DNA from 2 places in the Thioalkalivibrio sp. HL-Eb18 genome. Region 1 is predicted to be linked to the other one. Evidence: predicted binding sites of a transcription regulator. Region 1 holds the regulator's gene; the other holds the start of a gene.
The links. The regulator sigma-54, encoded in region 1, starts transcription at its own class of promoters, with help from an activator protein. The targets are predictions, from matches to a motif close to TGGCANGNTNCNTGCTT.

Region 1 (10,862 bases):
GCGCACCGCACGCTTCTCCTCGCCGCTGGGGGTGTACGACTTCCAGAAGCGCTCGAGCATCATCCACTGTTCGGCCGAAGGCGCGGCGAAGCTCGGCCAGACCGCCGCCGCCCTCGCGCACGGCGAGGGGCTTACCGCCCACGCTCGCTCCGCCGAACTGCGCGGCGGGCAATGAGCCTGCCGCACGAAAGCCGCAGCCCGGACGCCCTGATGCGCCCGGAAGTGCTGGCGCAGCCGGCCTATCAGGTGGCCGATGCCACGGGTCTGATCAAGCTGGACGCGATGGAGAACCCGCATCCCTGGCCTGGCGCGCTGGAAAACGCCTGGCTGGACGCCCTGCGCGAGCCGCAACTGAACCGCTACCCGGATGCCGGGGCACGCGAGCTGGAGAAAAAGGTGCGCGCGGCCCACGGCGTGCCCGAAGCGGCCGGACTGCTGTTCGGCAACGGCTCCGACGAGCTGATCCAGATCCTGATTATGGCGGTCGCCGCCTCCGGCCGTCCGGTCCTCGCGCCCGAGCCGACCTTCGTGATGTACGGCGTGCTGGCCCGGGCAATGGGCGTGCCGTTCATCGGCGTCCCGCTGAACCGCGATTTCACCCTGGACCTCGACGCGATGCATGCCGCCCTGTCCGAGCACAACCCGGCGGTCGTCTTCCTGGCCTACCCGAACAACCCGACCGGGACCCTGGACGACGCGGCCGCGGTGCAGGCGATCGTCGAGGCCAACCCCGGCGTCACCGTGGTCGACGAGGCCTATGCCCCGTTCGCCGCCCACAGCTTTCTGCCGGAGGTCGGCCAGCACGACGGACTGATGGTGATGCGCACGGTATCGAAGCTGGGGCTGGCCGGCGCGCGGCTGGGCTATCTTGCCGCCTCCGCGGGCTGGATCGATGCGCTGGACCGGCTGCGCCTGCCGTACAACATCAACACACTGACCCAGCGCTCGGTCGCCTTCGCCCTGGACCACCGCGAGGCACTGGATGATCAGGCACGCGGCATCATCGAGGAACGCGGGCGTTTGTCCGACGCACTCGCGGCAAACGACGGCGTCGAACACGTGTTCCCGAGCCAGGCGAATTTCATCCTCTTTCGAGTGCGCGAGGGACAGGGGCATGCGAGCTTCGCGGCCCTGCGCGACGCCGGGATCCTGATCAAGGATGTCGGGCGGGCCCATCCCCTGCTCGCCGACTGCCTGCGCGTCACCGTCGGCCGCCCCGACGAAAACGACGCATTCCTTGCGGCCCTGCGCAACGCCCTATCCGGCTGAAGCCTGATTCCCGAGGCTGGGCCTCGAACAGGCGTGGAGGATGGAGGGGGCTAGGCGTCCTCGCCGAAGCGGTTGGCGACGAGTTCGGTGAGGGCGTCGAGGGCCTCTTCGGCATCCTCGCCGTCGGTGGTAATGGTGACCTCGGAGCCCTGCGCCGCCGCCAGCATCATCACCCCCATGATGCTCTTGCCGTTCACTTCCTGGGCGTTCCGGGAGACGGTCACATCGGACGCGTACTGACTGGCCAGACTCACAAACTTGGCCGCCGCACGCGCATGCATCCCCAGACGATTAACGATGGGGACTTCGCGCTGCGGCATCCGAACACTCCTGGTCACAAAGAAGGATGCCATCGTGCCCGCCGGACAGGGCCTTGTTGACCAGTTCCGTCAGTGGCAGATGGCGGTAGTTCAGCACACGGATCAGCATCGGCAGGTTGATCCCGGCGATGACGCGAGCGTTCGCCCCCCGCGCCACGCGGCTGGCCACATTAGAGGGGGTAGAACCGAACATGTCGGTCAGAATGAGCACACCGGAGCCGGAATCCAGCTCTCCGAGGCGCGCCCGCGCCCGCGCCAGCACCTCGTCGGGGTCGTCATTCTGCGACATCGCCATGGACTCGCAATCCTCGGGCAGGTCGCCCAGCATGCTGCGGGCCGTTTGCAGCAGGGTGTCGCCGAGGTTTTGATGCGTGATCAGGATCAGACCAACGCCCATGGACTCACTCCGATTCGAGGGGCAGGGATAGCTCGCGGTGACGGGTGCTAACAGTAACATGTTCGCGCCCGCGCCAGGCAGCCGCCAGCCGCTCCACGAGATAAACCGAACGGTGGCGACCGCCGGTACATCCGATCGATACGGTCACATAGCTGCGGTGATCCTGACGAATACGCGGAACCCATTGCTCGAGGAATCCCTGGATCCCGTCGTACATCTCTTCGACCTCGGCGTGGCCCGCGAGAAACTCGCAAACCGCGGCGTCGCGTCCGGTCAAGGGCGCGAGATCGCGCTCGTAGTGCGGGTTGGGCAGGCAGCGCACGTCGAACACGAAGTCGGAGTCCAGCGGTGCCCCGTGCTTGAACCCGAATGACTGAAACAGCAGCGACAGGCGCTCCTCGCCCAGCAGCCCGACACGGTCGCGCAGGGTGCGCGCGAGGTCGTGCATGGACAACCGGGAGGTATCAACGGTCAGATCGGCCTCGGCCGCGACATGCCCGAGCCAGTCGCGCTCGCGCTCGATCGCATCGACCAGCGGGACGCCGTCGCGCGCCAACGGGTGTCGCCGGCGTGTCAGGTGGTAACGGCGCAGCAGAACCTCGCTGGAGGCCTGCAGGAACATCACCTCGACCTGCAGCCCCTTGCCCCTGAGTTCGCGCAGCAGGTCGGCAAAGCCCTCCAGCGCCGCCAGCCCGCTGCGGACATCCACCCCGACTGCCAGATGCCGGTCTTCGTCCGCGTCGTAGTCACCACTGCGGACCTGTTCGATCAGTCCGGGCAGCAGCGGCAGGGGCAGATTGTCGACGCAGAAATAGCCGGCGTCCTCCAGGGTGTGCAGGGCGACCGTCTTGCCGGAACCCGACAGACCACTGACCAGCAACAGTCGCATTCAGCCCTCCGGGTCCGGGTTGGGGACCGTGGTGGCGGGGATCGCACGATGGTAGGGCGGCTCCTCGGGCTCACCGCTCATCTGCCGGCGCTGGCGCGCGCGCAGGTCGTCCCCGGCAACGTAGCCCTGCATGTGCAGCATGTGGTTGCGTACCGCCGCCTCGATCATCACGGCGATGTTGCGCCCCGGCGCGACCGGCAGGCTGATCAGCGGGATGCGCAGCCCGAGGATGTCGATCTCCCCGCGGCGGCCGTTCAGGCGGTCGTCCGGCACCGGCGAGGGCTCGTTGTGATCACGCAAGTCGATGATCAGCCGCAGGTATTTGCCGCCCTTGATCGCGGAGTCCCCGTACATCGCGCGGACGTTCAGCACGCCCAGCCCCCGGACCTCGAGCAGGTCCTGCAGCAGGGCCGGGCAGTGCCCACGCACGATATCCGGGGCGATACGGGCGAACTCCGGCGCATCGTCGGCAATCAGCCGGTGCCCGCGCGAGATCAGCTCCAGCGCCACCTCGCTCTTGCCGACGCTGGACGCCCCGCTAATCAGCACGCCGATCCCGAGGATCTCCATGAACACGCCATGGCGGACTTCGAAGTGGGCCAGCCGCTGCTGCAGGAAGTAGCGCAGCAGGGAGATAATCTCGTGGCTGCTGGTCGAGGAGCACAGGATCAGCGGCAGCTGCTCCTCGGGGACGTCCGGCATCTCCGAGAACGGACAGGTGTCCTCGGCGAAGATCACCGCGGTCGTGCCGGTGCGGGCCATCTCCAGGATCAACTGCTCGCGCTGTTCGTCGCTCAGCCGCGCGATATAGCGCGCCTCGAAATCACCGATGACCTGGATGCGGTTCGGCCGAATCAGGTTGAGGTGCCCGGCCAACGGCAGGTCGTCGCCATCACCGCCCACCAGGTTGCGGTCGGGGGCGACCTGCTCGCCGTGGACGTAGCGCAGGTCGAGGCGGTTGCCCATCGCCTGGATCAGGGATTCGACGGTGATGTCGCGCGCGATGCCGCCCTCTCCCAGTGCCTCGTTCATGCACGAGTCTCCGGCATCGCTGGCGCGGGGTGTCGTAATCGGGGAAGCGCTGCCGGGAGAGCCATGCTCAAGCGTCGCCGAAGGCCCGGGTCAGTTCACGCTCCAGGCCGTCGGCATCGCCGGCGCGGCGGAGCGCCGCAATATTGTCGGGCTGCGAGAGACCACGGGCCAGTTGCGCCAGGAGATCCAGGTGCGCACTGGTGGCCGCCTCGGGGACCAGCAGCGCGATCAGGATATCCACCGGCTCGTGATCCATGGCGTCGAAGTCGACCCCTTGGTCCAGCCGCAGGACCGCGACACGGGGGGCATCAAGCTCGGCCAGGCGCCCATGCGGGATGGCCACGCCATGCCCCAGACCAGTGGAGCCAAGCTTCTCGCGGGCAGACAGGGCCTCGAAGATGGCCCCGCTGGCCGGGCCGGCGGACTCCTCGCCGCCGACGGCCAGCAACTCGGCCAGGGTCTCGAGCGCCCGTTTCTGGCTGGAACACTCGGGCTCCAGCCGGATACGGTCGCGGGTGATCAGCTCGGCAATGGTCATTGCGTTACAGGGCCTGTTCGCGGTTGCGCTGGGCGCCCTCGGCGCGGTGATGGTCCTTGACCTTTTCCTTGTGCTTGATCAGCTGGCGATCCACCTTGTCGATCAGCCCATCGATCGCCGCATACATATCCTCGTGACTGGCTTCGGCGTGGATGTGATTGCCGCTGACCTGGAGATTGGCCTCCGCCTTGTTGTTCAGGTTCTGGTTTTTCTCGTGGGTCAGCACCACATGCACGTCGATCACTTTGTCGAAGTGGCGCTCCAGCTTGGCGAACTTTTCGTTCACGTAGTCGCGCAGGGCGTCGGTGATATCGACGTGATGGCCGGTCAGGTTGATCTGCATGGTCAGGCTCCTTTCTGCTTGGTTCCGCTGGGCATGCTCGCCATCTGCCGGCGTTCGCTGGAAGACGGTATGTGCATGGCCTCGCGGTACTTGGCCACGGTGCGTCGGGCCACATTAATGCCCCGATCCGACAGGATCTGGGCCAGTTTTGCATCACTCAGTGGCTTGTTCGGGGTCTCGCCACCAATCAATTCCCGAATCATGGCACGGATCGCGGTCGCCGAGCATTCGCCGCCGTCGGCCGTCCCGACATGACTGGAAAAGAAGTACTTGAACTCGAATACCCCACGCGGGGTGTGCATGTATTTCTGTGTGGTCACCCGCGAGATGGTCGACTCGTGCATCTCCAGGGCCTCGGCGATATCGCGCAGGATCAACGGCTGCATCGCGACCTCACCATGCTCCAGAAACCCCTGCTGGCGTTCGACGATGGCTTGGGCCACCCGCAGCAGGGTGTCGTTGCGGCTGTGCAGGCTCTTCAGGAACCAGCGCGCCTCCTGCAGCTGATCGCGCATAAACGCGCTGTCGCGGGCATCGGAGACCTGCCGCACCATGCCCGCATAGAGATCGTTGATGCGAATGCGCGGGGCAATCTCCGGATTCAGGTCCACACGCCAGCCATCGCGGTCATGGCGGACATAGACATCCGGCACGACGTATTCCGAAGTGGACTCGCTGATCTGGGCACCGGGCCGCGGGTTCAGGGTGCGGATCAAGTCCAGCGCCCGCGCCAGCTCGTCCGGGTCGCGTACCCCGGACTGGCGCTGCAGGGCCCGGTAGTCCCGCTTGGCCAGGCTCTCCATGCCGTTTTCCAGGATGGCTCGGGCCGCATCGCGTGCCGGGGCATCCGGCGCCAGATGGCGCAGCTGGATCTCCAGGCACTCGCGCAGGTCCCGCGCACCGACGCCCAGCGGGTCGCACTGCTGAATCCAGTGCAGCACCGCCTCGACCTCGTCGACCCCCACTGGTTCGTCCTCGCCCTGGCTGATCATCTCTGCCAGCGCCTCGAGGTCGCCGTCCAGATAGCCGTCCGGGCTGATCGCGTCGATCAGCGCCGCGCCGATGCGCTGGTCGCGTGGAGTCAGGTGGCTCAGATGCAGCTGCCAGAGCAGGTGATCCTGCAGCCCCTCGTCCTCGCCGTCGGAGGTATTCTCGAGCGGATCGCGATCATCCAGGCCGCGCGGGCTCGGGGCGGGCTCGTAGATGTCGTCCCAGCGGCTGTCGGTACTCAACTCCTCGGGGATCACGTCATCGCCGGCCGTGTCGGACTGCATGCGATCCCCGTCGACCCGTTCACCCCCTTCCTCCGGGCGCTCGGGCGGGGCCTCCTCGCCCTCGTCCTCCACCTGCTCGAGCATGGGGTTGCTTTCCAGCGCCTGCTGGATCTCCGCCTGCAACTCCAGCGTGGAAAGCTGCAGCAGGCGGATCGCCTGCTGCAGCTGCGGGGTCATCGTTAGCGTCTGCCCCAGCTGCAGATTGAGCCCGGGCTTCAGCATCGCGGTTTGAGGTCCATCGTGACCATTAAGATCATCTTAAAAGGACTCGTCGAGACATGCCCAAAGGAAGTACTCACAGCCGAAAGTTTTCGCCGAGATACACCCGGCGCACCTGGGGATCATCCAGCAGTTCCTGCGGGGTCCCCACGCTCAGGATGCGGCCCTCACTAAGAATATAGGCTCTGTCGCAGATTCCGAGGGTCTCGCGCACGTTGTGGTCGGAAATCAGCACGCCGATCCCGCGCTGGGCCAGATGCCCAATCACCGCCTGGATATCGCCCACGGAAATCGGGTCCACGCCGGCGAACGGCTCGTCCAGGCAGATAAAGCGCGGGTCACCGGCCAGTGCCCGCGCGATCTCGGCACGGCGGCGCTCGCCCCCGGACAGGGCAATCCCCGGGCTGTGGCGCACCGTCTCCAGCTGAAATTCCTCGATCAGGGCATCGCCGATGCGGCGACGTTCGTGGCGATCAAGCTCCGGCCGCAGCTCCAGCACCGCCTGCAGATTGTCCCACACGCTCAGCCGCCGGAAGATCGAGGCCTCCTGCGGCAGGTAGCCCAGCCCGGCCCGGGCCCGTGAATGGATCGGGGCCCGGGTGATGTCCCGGTCACCCAGCGTGATACGGCCGCGATTGGGCCGGATCAGGCCGACCAGGCTGTAGAAACAGGTGGTCTTGCCTGCGCCGTTCGGGCCCAGCAGGCCCACGACCTCCCCTGGTGCCAGATCAACGTCGACACGATCCAGCACCGTACGCTTGCCATAGCGCTTGGTCAGCTCGCGTCCGGTCAGATAGCCGGCCATCGGCGGGGGGTCGCCACCGGCCACTGCGGGCGCGCTGGTGTCGAGCTCGGTCATTCGTCGTCTTCGCGGGGCTGAATCGTGATGCGTACACGCTCGTCATCGGTCTCGCCACGCTCGGCCTCGATCACGTCCGTCTCCAGGTCGTAGACGATGCGCTTGCCGCGCGCCTCCTCGGCGGCCGTGACCACATGCGCCTGGTCGGTCAGGATCACCCGGTCCTCGTTCAGCAGGTAATCGATGCGCAGCGCGGTGGCGATGCGCATCTCGCCTGTTTCCGGGTCCGGGGATTCCAGCCGCGCGGGCTCGCCGTGGGCCTCCATCTCGTAGGGGCGCCGGTCACGACTGCGCACATAGACCTTGTCCGCCTCCAGCGTCATGTCCCCGCGGATCACCACCACATCGCCGGTATAGGTACCCAGGCCCCGGCGCTCGTCCATCTCCGCGTGATCCGCGGTAATCTCCACCGGCAGGGACTGTTGCTGGGCGATAACCGGCACGGCCAGCAACAGCAAGACACTGCTCATCAGCACGGGCCACCCGGCCCGGGCGAGCGACGACCCACCACGTTCAGTCATTAGCGGCTTCCTCCTCGCCCGACTCGCTGTAGAGCGTGTACACGTCATGGAACAGCTCTATGGTATCCCCTCGCGAGTCCACGCGCAGACCCGTACCCCGCTGAAAAAGACCGGGTTGATCAAGCGTCGAGAGCGAATCGGAGGTGGCAATCATGGTATCGGTCGCCACCGTCACATCGGAGGACTCGATGACCGTGCGCACGCGCTCGTCACGCTCGGGCTGCACCCCCCGCGTGGGGCCGATCAGGTCCAGGATCTCGTCCATAGGCCGGTGCAGCGCCTCTGGCGCGGTCCAGTGCCATTCGATGCCGCCAGCGTCAAAGATATCCAGATCGGGATTGTCAATCAGTTGCGGCCCGTCGCGACCAAACTCGCGCAACCGCGTCCCGCGCAAGCGGTGGCTCAGCTCGCCGTCCTCGCCGGTCGCGTGCAGTGTGAAGCCCTCGATCTCCAGCGTCACCTCGCCCTCGGGTTCATGCTCGCTGGCGCCAGCGCCGGCCACCAGCGCCGCCATCGGCACCAGGATCAGCGCCGCCATCGGCACCAGGATCAGCGCCGCCAGTCCGGCCACCCACTTCATCCGTCGATGTACTCCGCGAACAGGGCCTCCAGCCGCCCCTGGGCCGCCAGCAGGCCCTCGCAGACCTCGCGTACCGCGCCGCGCCCGCCGGGGGCCTGCGTGACCCAGTGGGCATGCTGCAATACCAGCGGGTGGGAATCCGCCACGGCGATGCCCAGCCCCACACGGCGCATCGCCGGCAGATCGACGATGTCGTCGCCCACGAAGGCGGCCTCGTCGGGCGCATGCCCGGTCTGCTCCAGCAACTCGTGCAGTGCGGCGCCCTTGTCGCGCCGCCCCTGCACCAGATGCTGCACGCCCAGATCCCGCATGCGGTGCTCGACCACGCCGGAGGTGCGCCCGGTCAGGATCGCGACCTCCAGCCCCCCGTCCAGTGCCAGGCGGATGCCGTGCCCGTCGCGCGAATGAAAGGCCTTGTATTGCTCACCGGCATCCCCCATGAACAGGCTGCCATCGGTCAGCACCCCATCGACATCCAGGATCAGCAGACGCACTGCCGCCTGGCGGCTGTGCAGGGGCTCGTCGTAACGGTCCATCAAACCACCCCCGCGCGCAGCAGGTCGTGCATGTTCAGCACCCCGACCAGCCGCTGGTCGTCATCGACCACCGGAAGGGCATTGATCCGCTTGCTCTCCATTGTCTCCAGCGCCTCGACGGCCAGCCACTGGGGACGGGCCGCATGTCCGCCTTGCGTCATCACCTGGCCGATGGTCAGCGCCTCCAGGCTTTCACCACGGTCCAGGGTGCGCCGGAGGTCGCCATCGGTAAACACACCAAGCAGGTGCGCATCGGGATCGGCGACGATCACCAGCCCCAGCCCCTTGCGCGTAATCTCGAACAGGGCGTCCTTCAGCGGGGCCTCCGGACCCACGCGCGGGATCGCATCATTGGTGTGCATGATGTCCGCGACATGAACCAGCAGCCGCCGCCCCAGCCGGCCACCGGGATGCGAACGAGCAAAATCGTCGGCGGTAAACCCGCGCGCATCCAGCACCGCGATCGCCAGGGCATCACTCATGGCCAGCGCGGCCGTGGTGCTGGAGGTCGGGGCCAGGCCCAGCGGGCAGGCTTCGCGTTCGACCGAGACATCCAGATGCACGGTCGCATCCTGTCCCAGGCGCGAGCCGGGGTTACCGGTCAGCGCGATCAGCGGCACGTCCAGCCGCCGGATCAGCGGCAGGATGGTCAGCAGTTCGTCGGTCTCGCCGGAGTTGGACAGGGCAATTACCACGTCATCGCGAGTGATCATGCCGAGGTCGCCGTGGCTGGCCTCGCCGGGGTGGACGAAAAACGCCGGGGTGCCGGTAGAGGCGAGCGTGGCGGCCAGTTTGGAGCCGATGTGACCGGACTTGCCCATACCGGTCACCACGACACGTCCCCGGCATTCAAGGATGTGACGGCAGGCCTCGAGGAAGGCCTCGTCCACGCGTTCGGTCAACCGGCGCACGGCGTCCGCCTCGTTGTTCAGGACCGCCAGGGCCAGGTTGCGGGTGGTTTCGGGATTGAAATTCATGCAGTCGCCGTGATTCCGAGATAGACAAGGTAGCCCGCGAACACCGCGAGCAGAAGCGCTCCCTGCCAGCGCCGCAGCTCGGCGCCACGCGCCAGGGCAAAAACGAACAGCGCGGCGGTCATGCCCAGCATGACCGGATAGTCGCGTAGCAACACCTCGCGTTCGATCGCCAGCGGCGCGATCAGCGCGGGAACCGCCAGCACGGCCAGCAGGTTGAACAGATTGGAACCGATCACGTTGCCGATCGCCAGTCCCGCCTCGCGGCGAAAGGCTGCGACCACTGAAGTCGCCAGTTCCGGCAGACTGGTCCCGATCGCCACGATGGTCAGGCCGATCACCAGATCACTGATACCCAGCTGCTCCGCGATCCCGACCGCACCCCAGACCACCAGCTGGCTGCTGGCGATCAGCAGCACCAGACCAAGACCCAGCCAAGCGAGGGCGTGACCGGCAGAAGTGACCGCCGGGATGGCTTCAACCATGCCACGCACCTCTTCAGGCGCCTCGGCCGGGTCCAGTGCCTGCGCGCGCCGTGCAATGTGAATCACCCAGGCGGTCACTAGTAGCAACCCCGCTATCAGGATCCCGCCTTCCAGGCGGCCCAACTCGCCGTCGAGCAGCAGAAACAGGACCGCGAGCGTCACCCCCATCAGGATCGGCAGCTCGCGGCGCACCAGCCCACGCCCGATCGCAAGCGGCGCCACCAGCGCCGCTGCCGCCAGCACCAGTCCGATGTTCGCGATATTCGAACCGATCGCGTTACCCACCGCGAGGCCCGGGTTGCCCTGCAGGCTCGCCAGGATGGAGACGACGACCTCCGGGGCCGAGGTCCCGAAGGCCACGATCGTCAGCCCGACCAGCAGGGCACTCACCCCCACGCTGCGCGCGAATGCCGAGGCACCAAACACGAAGCGGTCGGCACTCCAGGTCAGCAGGATCAGACCGCCGATCACGGCGATGACGGGGAGCACCATGAGTGTTTCCCTAGCGAATGCCGGAAGTGGATTGAGCCGGATGTCTCACTCGCGGATTGTAACCGATTGCCGGTGGCGGCCCGCGCCCCGGATCAGCCGCCCGGGACCACCTGCCCGGCAAGGGCAAACCACAA
Region 2 (10,862 bases), on a different contig from region 1:
CGCGTCTACGAGACCCCGGACGGCATGCTGAACGCAATCGGGCTGCAGAACCCGGGCGTCGACCGGGTGGTGGACGAGATCCTGCCCGCGCTCGATTTCGAGGAGACGCGCTTTTTCGCCAACGTCTCCGGCTCCACGATCGAGGAGTACATCGAGGTCACCCGGCGTTTCGACGACTCGCCGATCGATGCCATCGAGATCAATATCTCCTGTCCCAACGTGAAAGAGGGCGGCGTGGCCTTCGGCAACGACCCGGAGATGTCCGCGCGCGTGGTCGAGGCCTGCCGTTCGGTGACCTCCAAGCCGCTGATCACCAAGCTCTCGCCCAACCAGACCAACATTGCCGAAAACGCCCGCCGTTGCATCGACGCCGGGACCGACGGCTTTGCGGTCATCAATACCCTGATGGGGATGGCCGTCGACGTGGAAAGCCGCCGTGCGGTGATCGGTAACAACCAGGGCGGACTCTCCGGCCCGGCGATCAAGCCGATTGCGCTGCTGAAGGTGCAGCAGGTCTATCAGGTGGCCGCGCCGCACAACATCCCGATCATCGGCCAGGGCGGCGTGCTGACCGCGCGCGACGCCCTGGAATTCCTGATCGCCGGCGCCAGCACCGTGGGTGTCGGGACCGGGCTGTTCTACGATCCGCTGTGCCTGCCGAAGATCCTGGACGGCATCCGCGACTACATGGATCGCCACGGCATCCAGCAGGTCAGCGAGCTGACCGGGAGCCTGCAGCTCAACAGCGCGATCTCCGCCTGCGCCGCCCCGGCCCCGGAAGACCCGACGACCTGACCCGCCCTACTCGTCGTCGATGCCCAGTTCCTGAATCTTGCGGGTCAAGGTGTTGCGGCCCCAGCCCAGCAGGGCGGCGGCCTGCTGACGGTGCCCACCGGTCACATTCAGCGCCTCGCGGATGACCGTGCGCTCCAGTTGTGGCAGGACCCGCCCGAGCAGATCACGCTCACCTTGTTGCCAGTGCTGCCGGGCCACCTGGGCCAGCTCGCTGGTCCAGTCCCGCGGCGTGGCCATCTGCGCGTCCGGCAGGCCCCCATGGGCCTCCATGGGCGGGGCCTCTTGATGCAGCTCGGTCGGCAGGTCATCCAGATGCACCTCGCGCCCCGATGCCATGACCGTCAACCAGCGACAGGTGTTCTCCAGCTGGCGCACATTGCCCGGCCAGGGCAAGCGCTGCAGCTCGCGCACCACCTCCGGCCGCATGGTCTTTGCCTCCACGCCCAATTCACGCGCCACCTCGGCCATGAAGTGCTGCACCAGCAGCGGGATATCCTCCGGGCGCTCGCGCAGTGACGGTACATGGATGCGGATCACGTTCAGGCGATGGAACAGATCCTCGCGGAACAGCCCGGCGCGCACGCGCTCCTCGAGGTCCTGGTGGGTGGCGGCGATGATACGGACATCGACGCGGATCGGGGTGTGCCCACCGACACGATAGAAGGTTCCGTCCGCCAGCACCCGCAGCAGACGCGTCTGCAGGTCGAACGGCATGTCGCCGATCTCGTCGAGGAACAACGTGCCGCCATCGGCCTGTTCGAAGCGGCCCTTGCGGCTCTGGCTGGCACCGGTGAAGGCACCACGTTCATGGCCAAACAGCTCACTCTCCAGCAGGTCCTTCGGAATCGCGGCGGTGTTCAGCGCGATCAATGGTCGATCGGCCCTCGGGCTGTGCTGGTGCAAGGCCCGCGCGACCAGCTCCTTGCCGGTGCCGGACTCGCCGTTGATCAGCACGGTGATGTTGCTGCGCGACAGGCGCCCGATCGCGCGGAACATCTCCTGCATCGCCGGCGCCTCGCCAATGATGGGGGTGTCCTCGATCCTGGTGCCACCCTCGGCGTTTTGTTGTGCGGTCGCACGCGCCTCGAGTGCACGCTGGACCAGGGCCACGGCGTCGTCGACATCGAACGGCTTGGGCAGATACTCGAAGGCCCCGGTCTGGTAGGCCCCGACCGCGCTTTCGAGATCCGAAAACGCCGTCATGATGATGACCGGTGGAGGATCCGGGCGGGTCTGCATCCGGGCGAGAAAATCGAGGCCGTTCAGCCCCGGCATGCGGATGTCGGCCACCACCGTATCCGGGGCCTCGTCGGTCTCCAGCGCAGCCCAGGCCGCGTCGGCCGTCTCGAATCCGCGCACCTGGATACCGGCACGCTGCAGGGCGCGGTCCAGCACCCAGCGGATCGAGTCGTCGTCATCAATGATCCAGACGATGGGGTCCATCAGTTGCCGGCCTCCTTGGCATTTTGGGGTTCGATCGGCAGCAGGATGTCGAACGAGGTACTGCCCGGTCGTGAACGGCATTCGATGAGCCCGTTGTGCAACTGGATCAGGCTCTGGGCGATCGGCAGGCCCAGCCCGGTGCCGGCGGCGCGGCCGGTGACCATCGGGAAGAAGATGCGCTCACGGATCTCCTCCGGGATGCCCGGGCCGTTGTCGCGCACGCTCAGGCGCGCCACCAGTCGGTGGCGGTGGCCAGAAATGGTGTACTGGCGCAGGACGCGCGAGACGAGCGTGATCTCGCCGCCCTCGCTCAATGCCTGCACCGCGTTCTGCACCAGATTCAGGATGGCCTGCACCAGCATGTCGCGGTCGGCCTGCACCTCAGGGATGCTCGGGTCGTAGTCACCGCGGATCTTCAGACCCAACGGCAACTGCACACTCACCAGGCCGCGCACGTGCTCCAGCACCTCGTGGAGGTTTACGGCCTCGAGGCGGGGCAGGTTGTTCGGCCCGAGCATGCGATCCACCAGGCTGCGCAGCCGGTCCGCCTCGCGAATGATGATGCCGGTATATTCCTTCAGCCCGTCGTCATCCAGTTCGCTGGCCAACAGCTGCGCCGCGCCGCGCAGGCCACCGAGCGGGTTCTTGATCTCGTGGGCCAGCCCGCGGGTCACCGCACGTGTGATGGCCTGCTGCTTCTGCAGCTGTTCCTCGCGACTGATCCGTTCGTGGCGATCGATGGCGTTGAGTTCAAACAAGAGCTGTGACGCTCGACTATCTTCACCGCGCAGGGGCGTGATGGTGATGTCCGCGAGGAACGGCTCGGCGCGCAGGGGCTCCATCTGTCGGGCGCGCAGGGTGATCGGCTGATCGAGCGACAACACCGACCGCAGCCGATTCGACAGGCTGCGGTCGAGCCTGAGCCACTGCCCCAGTCCGTGGCCAACGATACGCTCGCGGCTGAGCCCCAGCAGGACTTCGGCCGCACTGTTCAGGCTCACCAGGCGCAGCTCGCCATCCGTCACCAGCACGGCAGTAGACAGGTCATCCCACCAGGGCCATGGAGCTGGGGCGGGCTTGGCGACAGGATTGTTCATCAACGGGCCTCAAGCAGGAATCGCGCCAAACAGGGGCACCGCACGGGGTGGATCATCCTCGGGCCAGAAAGCGCCCAGGCGCGTTTGGCATGATGGCAATCGCAAAGCTCCGCCCCATTATAGTGCAAAAAAGGCACTATAATGGGGCGGTATACGCACGGAGTTGGTGCGACCGGCTAGTTCTGCGGGATCTGCGGGACCTGGGGCTGGGGTGCGCGCGGGGCTTGTGGGGCCCGAGGGGCCTGCGGGGCCCCACCCTCGGGGAACTGCTGTGGGCGCTGTTGCTGCTGCTGTTCCCGCGGAATCGCGATGCGCAGCACGTTGAACTGGATGGTGTCGCTGCTGACGACCTCCTGCCCGGCGTCGTCCTCTACCCGCGCCTGGAGGCTGTATTCACCGCGGTTGAGCCCCTCGAAGGTAATGCTGCGGTCGGTGCTGTCACCCGCCTCCTCGCCGTTCAGCAGCCAGACGATGCGGTGTCCGGCCTCGGCGTCCAGCGCCGGTTCCAGCGCGATCTCGGCGGTGACATTGCCGTCATTGGCGCGCACGCCGGAACCGTCCTCGGGTTGCGTAATTGCGATGCGCTCGTAGCCGCTGGCACCGGCCTCCTCCTGCTGGGGCCGTACCGGGCGTTCGAGGATCTCGCGGGCACCCTCAAGCGGCACCCCGCGCATGGGCTCGCGCACATTGACCGACTCGCTGGCGCGACCCTCTGGCGGGCGGTCACCAAAGTGCACATTGCCCTGATCATCGGTCCAGCGATAGATCTCGGCCTGGGCCAGCGCCGGGAGACAAAACGCGATTAGTAACAGCACCCAGACCTTGTTCATCGTCGATCTCCTTGGGTCGAGACCCCAGCGCCACCTACGCGGCGCGCACCCACATGCTCTGCACACGGGCGGCGTGCCCCTGCAGCGCAACAAGCCGCTCCCGCTCGGACTCGCCCGCCGCACCCGATTCGCGCCGGGCGATCCAGTCCTCCAGCGCCGCCAGACGCAGCAACGTCGGTGCGGCCCCGCGCTCGATCGCGGCCAACGGGCGTTTGGCATGGTATCCCGCCAGCAACGCGCGGTACGCATCGCCACGGATCTCGCCCGCCTCGTCCACTGCGAGCGCCAGCGCGATGCGCGCGAGCTGCCAGAAAGCGGGCACCGGCGCCGGGGGCATCACCAGATCCGCGAGCCCCGCCCCATCGGGGTAAACCCGCACCGAGTGCCAATAGCTCCCGGCCAGCGGCAGATCCTCGAAACGATAGAGGCTCTGGTGGTGAAGCTCGGCATCCAGCATCTCGCGCTCGCCGGCCGACAGCGTCTGGCCCAGGGAGTCGGCGCGTTCACGCAGTAGCTGCTGCAGTACGCCGCGGCGATAGCCCGTGGCCTCCGGCATCGCACCCGCCGGGTGCAGGGCCTGCCAGCTCGCGGCCCGCTCACCCAGGGCCTCGAGGCTTCCGGGGCCCTCGGCCGACAGGGATTCGCGCAATGCCTGGCCTCGATCCAGCAAAAGAATCCGCGCCCCGTCGGCATCGGCCGTGACCAGCGGGCTGATGCCCGCACCCTTCAGGGCCGCTTCGATACCGGAGGCGGCATCCGCCGGAAGACGCAGGCACTGCACGGGCTGACCCGCCAGCAAGGCCTCGCCCTCGCGAAACTCGATGCTCATCCCGCAGGCCTCGGCACAGGCCTGGAGGTCGTGTTCGTTCATCACCATTGGAAAATCACCCAAGACGGCGGTACGAAATCGGGTTCCAGCTCGCGCTGGCGGCGATCGAGCAGGCCGTCACCGGTGCTGTCGATCAGGTAGTAGGAAGGACCGACTGCGGGTGTCACCTCGACCATCACGAGCTGCCCGCCCACGCGGTACTCGCGCCGGGTCTCACCATCGCGCTCGATGATCACGATGTCGGCCTCTTCCAGTCCGCGCTGCTCGCGGGCGCGCTCGTCCAGCACCGGTGGTGCGGGGTCGACCTCCGCCTCGTCCGGCATCTCGGGCGGCGGCGGAGCATCGTCCCACTCGCGCTCCTGCTGGGCAAAGGCCAGGGCCGGCGCGAGGAACAGACCGGCCAGGATGGCGGCGGGGTAACGGGTGGGTTTAGCGGCCATGCTCACAGCTCCATCATGCGTTTCTTTTCTTCCGCGGAAGGCTCGAAGCTGCGCGCCTCGTAGTGCTCGAAGATCACGTCCACCACGTCTTCCGGGGCATCCACCAACGAGTATAGCTGCAGGTCCTCGGCGTCGATGGTGCCTTCGGACACAAGAGTGTCCTCGAACCAGTGCAGCAGCCCCTTCCAGAACTCGGAGCCGACCAGCACGATCGGGATGCGCCGGGTCTTGCCGGTCTGCACCAGCGTCAGGATCTCCGCCAGTTCGTCCAGCGTGCCAAAACCGCCCGGCAGGACCACATAGGCGGACGCGTACTTCACGAACATCACCTTGCGCGAGAAAAAGTGGCGAAACCCAAGGCCGATGTCCTGATAGGGGTTGGCGCTTTGTTCGTGGGGGAGCTGGATATTCAGGCCGATGCTGGGCGAGCGCCCGGCGAAGGCGCCCTTGTTGGCCGCCTCCATGATGCCCGGGCCACCGCCACTGACCACCGCGAAGCCGGCATCCGACAACTGACGGGCGACCTCTTCGGCCAGCAGGTAATGCGGATGCCCCGGCGGGAAGCGCGCGGAGCCAAAGATGCTCACAGATGGCTTGATATGCGCCAGGCGCTCGAAGCCCTCCACGAACTCCGCCATGATCTGGAAGATCTTCCAGCTTTCGCGGGTCAGGGCGGAGTCGTCAATCGGGCGCAGGCCGGGGTGTTCGGCGCGTTCGCGGTCGTTCATGCGGCGGGTTCCTCGTGTCGAAGGCCAAGCGTAACGGCCGCCCCGGGTCGGTACAAATGGTCGCGGCCTGAGACGGGGCTGTAGAATGGCGCGCACCTTCCGAACGGATGCCGCATTGATGTCACAAGCCCCCCTTGTCCTGGTCGACGGCTCGTCGTATCTGTTCCGGGCCTTCCATGCCTTGCCGCCGCTGACCGCGCCGGATGGCGCCCCGACCGGGGCGATGATTGGTGTGGCGAACATGCTGCGCAAGCTGCGCGCGGACTACGGCCCGGAGCACATGGCGGTGGTGTTCGACGCCAAGGGCAAGACCTTCCGCGACGACATCTATCCGGAATACAAGGCCACCCGCCCGCCGATGCCGGAAGAGCTCGCGGCCCAGATCGAACCGTTGCACGAACTGGTGCGGGCGATGGGCCTGCCGCTTTTGTGCGTCGAGGGCGTGGAGGCCGACGACGTGATTGCGACGCTCGCCGACCAGTCGGCCCGCGCCGGGCACGACGTGGTGATCTCCACCGGCGACAAGGATCTCGCGCAACTGGTGAATGACCGCATCACGCTGGTCAACACCATGAGCGGGGTCACGCTGGACCGCGAGGGCGTGCAGGAGAAGTTCGGCGTGACCCCGGAGCAGATCGTCGACTACCTCGCACTGATGGGCGACAGCGTCGACAACATCCCGGGCGTGGACAAGGTCGGCCCGAAGACCGCAGCCAAGTGGATCGCGAAGTACGGCGACCTCGACACCATCCTGGAACAGGCCGACGACATCGGCGGCAAGATCGGCGAGAACCTGCGCGCCGCAGCCGAGCGCCTGCCCACCTCGCGCGAACTGATCACGGTCAAGCGCGATGTCGAGCTGGACGTCGGCCCCGACGACCTCGCCATCCAGGAACCGGACCATGAGCGCCTGCTGGAGATGGTGCGGCGCTACGGCTTCACCCGCTGGCGCGCGGAACTGGAGGGCGGCGAGGCCGGGGCCGCCGGCGACAACCCTGACAACGGGGGCAATCCGGGCCCGTCGCAGGCGAAGGGCGACTACCGGACGCTGCGCGAGGCGGCCGAACTGGCCGAGCTGCTGGAACGCCTGGACCAGGCCGAGCGCGTCGCCTTCGATACCGAGACCACCAGCCTGGATGCCATGCGCGCCGAGATCGTCGGCATGTCCTTCGCCTTCGAGCCGGGCACCGCGTACTACCTGCCGCTGGCCCACACCGGACCGGATGCCGATCCGCAACTGCCGCGCGCGGAGACGCTCGAACGCCTGAAGCCGTGGCTGGAGTCGGAGCGCCACGGCAAGCTGGGGCATCACCTGAAGTACGACCGCAACGTGCTGGGTAATCACGGCATCACCCTGCGCGGCATCGTCGACGACACCCTGCTGGAGTCGTTCTGCCTGGACGCCGGCGCCAACCGCCACGACCTCGACTCCCTGGCCGAACGCCACCTGGACTACAAGACCACGCATTACGAGGACGTGGCCGGCAAGGGGGCGAAGCAGATCCCGTTCGCCGAGGTGGATATCGGCATCGCCACCGATTACGCCGGCGAGGATGCCGACATCTGCCTGCAGTTGGATGCGGTGTTCCAGCCACGCCTGCAGGAGGCCACAGGCCCCGCGTTTGTCTACCGCGAGATCGAGATGCCGCTGGTCCCGGTGCTGGCGGATATCGAGCGCGTCGGCGTGAAGGTGGACCCGGACCTGCTCGGCGAACAGAGCCAGGAGCTGCTGGCCGAGATGGAGCGCATCGAGCGCGAGGCCTTCGAAGAGGCCGGCGGCGAGTTCAACCTCGGGTCGCCCAAGCAGATCCAGGAGATCCTGTTCGAGCGCCTGGGCCTGCCCGTGCTGCGGCGCACCCCCAAGGGTCAGCCCTCCACCGCCGAGGACGTGCTGGAGCAGATGGCGGACGACTACGCCCTGCCGCGCCTGATCCTCGAGCACCGCGGCCTGTCCAAGCTGCGCAGCACCTACACCGAGACCCTTCCCCGGCGCATCCACCCGGAGACCGGGCGGGTGCACACCTCCTATCACCAGGCGGGGGCGGCCACCGGGCGGCTGTCGTCGTCGGAGCCAAACCTGCAGAACATCCCGGTGCGCACCGAGGCCGGCCGGCGCATCCGCCGCGCGTTCATTGCGGATGAGGGCCACCAGCTGCTGGCGGCGGATTATTCGCAGATCGAACTGCGCATCATGGCCCACCTGTCGCAGGACGCGGGCCTGCTCAAGGCCTTCGCCGAGGGCCAGGACATCCACCGCGCAACCGCCGCCGAGGTCTTCGGGCTGGACCCGGAGCAGGTCTCCGGCGAGCAGCGCCGCGCGGCCAAGGCGATCAATTTCGGCCTGATCTACGGCATGTCCGCCTGGGGGCTGGCGCGCAACCTCGGCATCGAGCAGGGCGAGGCGCGCGAGTACATCGATCGCTACTTCAGCCGCTATCCCGGGGTACACGACTATATGGAACGCGCACGCGCCTCCGGGCGCGAGAACGGCTATGTCGAGACCCTGTTCGGCCGCCGCCTGTACCTGCCGGAGATCAACAGCCGCAACGGGGCACGGCGCCAGCAGTCCGAGCGCGTCGCCATCAACGCCCCGATGCAGGGTACCGCCGCCGACATCATCAAGCGCGCGATGGTGCGGGTCGCGAACGACCTCGAAGCGGCAAAGATCGATGCCCGCATGATCATGCAGGTCCACGACGAACTGGTGTTCGAGGTGGCCGATGCGGCGGTAGAGGACCTGACCACCCACGTGCGCCAGGCCATGAGCGGGGCCGCCGATCTCGACGTCGAGCTGGTCGTGGACGTCGGCGTCGGCGCCAACTGGGACGACGCCCACTAGCCCCCATGTTCGCCCGTCGCTTCAACCGTATCGCCGCCTGGCTGGTCGCACTGTTACTGCTAGCGACCGCCTGGATGCTGGCCGAGCGTTACCTGAATGACGGCGCGCCGATGGGTCTACCATTGGTCCTGCCGGAGGACTGCGACCTGAATGCCGGTCCGTGCACGGCCGAACTGGCCAGGGGGGGCACGATCACGCTCGACATCAGCCCGCGGCCCGTGCCCATGCTGCGCGAACTGGAGCTGCGCCTGATGCTGGATGAACCGGCACGGGCGGCACTCGGGACACCCGATACGCTGGAACTCGATCTGGCGGGCGTGGAGATGTTCATGGGGTATCAGCGCCCGGCGCTGGAGCATGCCGGCGAAGGGCGGTACCACGGCACGACCACCCTGCCGGTCTGCGTGACCGAATCCATGACCTGGGCCGCCACGGCCATGCCCTCTGGCGCGCCGGACGAGGCCTTTGCACAATTCCGTTTTGTCACGGCCCGCGATCACTGATGAGTCCGTTATGAACCGTCTCCCCGTCAGCAGCCTCATCTGGGCCTTTGCCGTGGTCGCCGCCGGTGCGCTACTCGTGTACGTCACCCTGGTTCCGGGCGAACCGCCGCAGCGCGATTTCGCGGCCCACGCACAATTGCCGGTCGCGGACGAGGTGCAGGGCGGCCCCATCGAACTGCCGGTGGCCACCCATGCGAAGCGCTTCGACCTGGACGACTACGCGGGCCAGTACGTGTGGCTGTACTTCGGCTATACCAGCTGCCCGGACGCCTGCCCGACCAGCCTCGGCTGGATCGGCGGGGCGTTGAACCGCTTGCCGGAAGAGTGGCAGGGCGAGGTGAATGGCGTGCTGATCAGCGTGGACCCGAAGCGCGATACCGAGGACCGCCTGGCGGACTATGTGGGTCACTTTCATGCCGGGATTCATGGGGCCACCGGATCCGAGGACGACCTGAGGCCGATAGCCGAACGCTACGGGGTCTTCTACGAACGCCGCGCAACGGAGTCGGCCATGGGCGATGTGATCGACCACAGCTCATCCACCTATCTGATCGGGCCCGATGGCGAGCTGCTGGAGATTCACCCTCACGGGACCAGCGCCGCCGAGCTGGTCGGGGCCCTGCTGGAACATGCCGGGCGGCGGGAAAGCGCAGACTGACGGGGCCTCTGGGCGGCCGCGCTCAGGACTGTGATGCCAATCACGTTCATTTTCGGGAACGGATGGAACTCAAGGCAACGAACGCTTTCTTACGTTACAAGCGCTCTAGCCCAGCGCGAGCCCGCTTCTCTCCCTGAGCGGGCAGGCCTCGCTCCCCCCTGTCGAGGCCGAATCTTGCCCCGGTCCTCCCCAAGGCCGGGGCATTTTTTTGTCTAGGGTTCATGGTTCGCGCCCAAGGGAGGGCCACGGTCAGTCTTCGACCGGCTGGAGCCACTCGGTCAGCAGGCCGCGCAGGTCGTCGACCCCCTGATTTTTCAATGAAGAAAAGGTCTGCAGGGTCGCCTCGATCCCCAACCCTTCCAGCTCGCGCTGGGTCGCGTGCAATTGCTTGTCGGCCGCCTGCCGCGAGAGCTTGTCGGCCTTGGTCAGCAGGCAGTGCAACTGGCAGCGCTCCAGCGGCACCCACTCCAGCAGCTGACGGTCGAGCTCGGTCAGGGGACGACGGATGTCCATGATCAGCACCAGCCCAGCCAGGCACTCGCGCGACTGCAGGTAATCCCCCAGCAGCCGGTCCCAGTGCTGGCGCTGGCCGGCGGACACCTTCGCGTAGCCATAGCCGGGCAGGTCCACCAGCCGCCATGCCGCGTCCGGCGGCAGGGCGAACAGGTTGATCTCCTGGGTGCGCCCGGGCGTGCGGCCC

Region 2: a site for sigma-54 is predicted at 3,347-3,363, ahead of glnL (nitrogen regulation protein NR(II)). Genes of this name have one in related genera too.

The regions. Positions count from the first base shown of each region.
Region 1 covers NZ_KB822966.1:50,290-61,151, reverse strand. Annotated here, with positions in the region: gene hisD (histidinol dehydrogenase) at 1-175, shown strand, start outside; gene hisC (histidinol-phosphate transaminase) at 172-1,269, shown strand; gene F813_RS0106845 (HPr family phosphocarrier protein) at 1,320-1,589, opposite strand; gene F813_RS0106840 (PTS sugar transporter subunit IIA) at 1,561-1,986, opposite strand; gene rapZ (RNase adapter RapZ) at 1,991-2,875, opposite strand; gene hprK (HPr(Ser) kinase/phosphatase) at 2,876-3,907, opposite strand; gene F813_RS0106825 (PTS sugar transporter subunit IIA) at 3,975-4,445, opposite strand; gene hpf (ribosome hibernation-promoting factor, HPF/YfiA family) at 4,450-4,788, opposite strand; gene F813_RS0106815 (RNA polymerase factor sigma-54) at 4,791-6,284, opposite strand; gene lptB (LPS export ABC transporter ATP-binding protein) at 6,358-7,086, opposite strand; gene lptA (lipopolysaccharide transport periplasmic protein LptA) at 7,137-7,661, opposite strand; gene lptC (LPS export ABC transporter periplasmic protein LptC) at 7,654-8,241, opposite strand; gene kdsC (3-deoxy-manno-octulosonate-8-phosphatase KdsC) at 8,238-8,777, opposite strand; gene F813_RS0106790 (KpsF/GutQ family sugar-phosphate isomerase) at 8,777-9,754, opposite strand; gene F813_RS0106785 (calcium/sodium antiporter) at 9,751-10,728, opposite strand; gene F813_RS0106780 (AEC family transporter) at 10,821-10,862, opposite strand, start outside.
Region 2 covers NZ_KB822962.1:192,990-203,851, reverse strand. Annotated here, with positions in the region: gene F813_RS0103675 (dihydroorotate dehydrogenase) at 1-795, shown strand, start outside; gene ntrC (nitrogen regulation protein NR(I)) at 802-2,238, opposite strand; gene glnL (nitrogen regulation protein NR(II)) at 2,238-3,335, opposite strand; gene F813_RS0103660 (DUF4124 domain-containing protein) at 3,512-4,165, opposite strand; gene F813_RS0103655 (hypothetical protein) at 4,200-5,036, opposite strand; gene F813_RS0103650 (DUF2782 domain-containing protein) at 5,036-5,434, opposite strand; gene F813_RS0103645 (TIGR00730 family Rossman fold protein) at 5,437-6,162, opposite strand; gene polA (DNA polymerase I) at 6,281-9,001, shown strand; gene F813_RS0103635 (hypothetical protein) at 9,007-9,504, shown strand; gene F813_RS0103630 (SCO family protein) at 9,515-10,162, shown strand; gene yihA (ribosome biogenesis GTP-binding protein YihA/YsxC) at 10,412-10,862, opposite strand, start outside.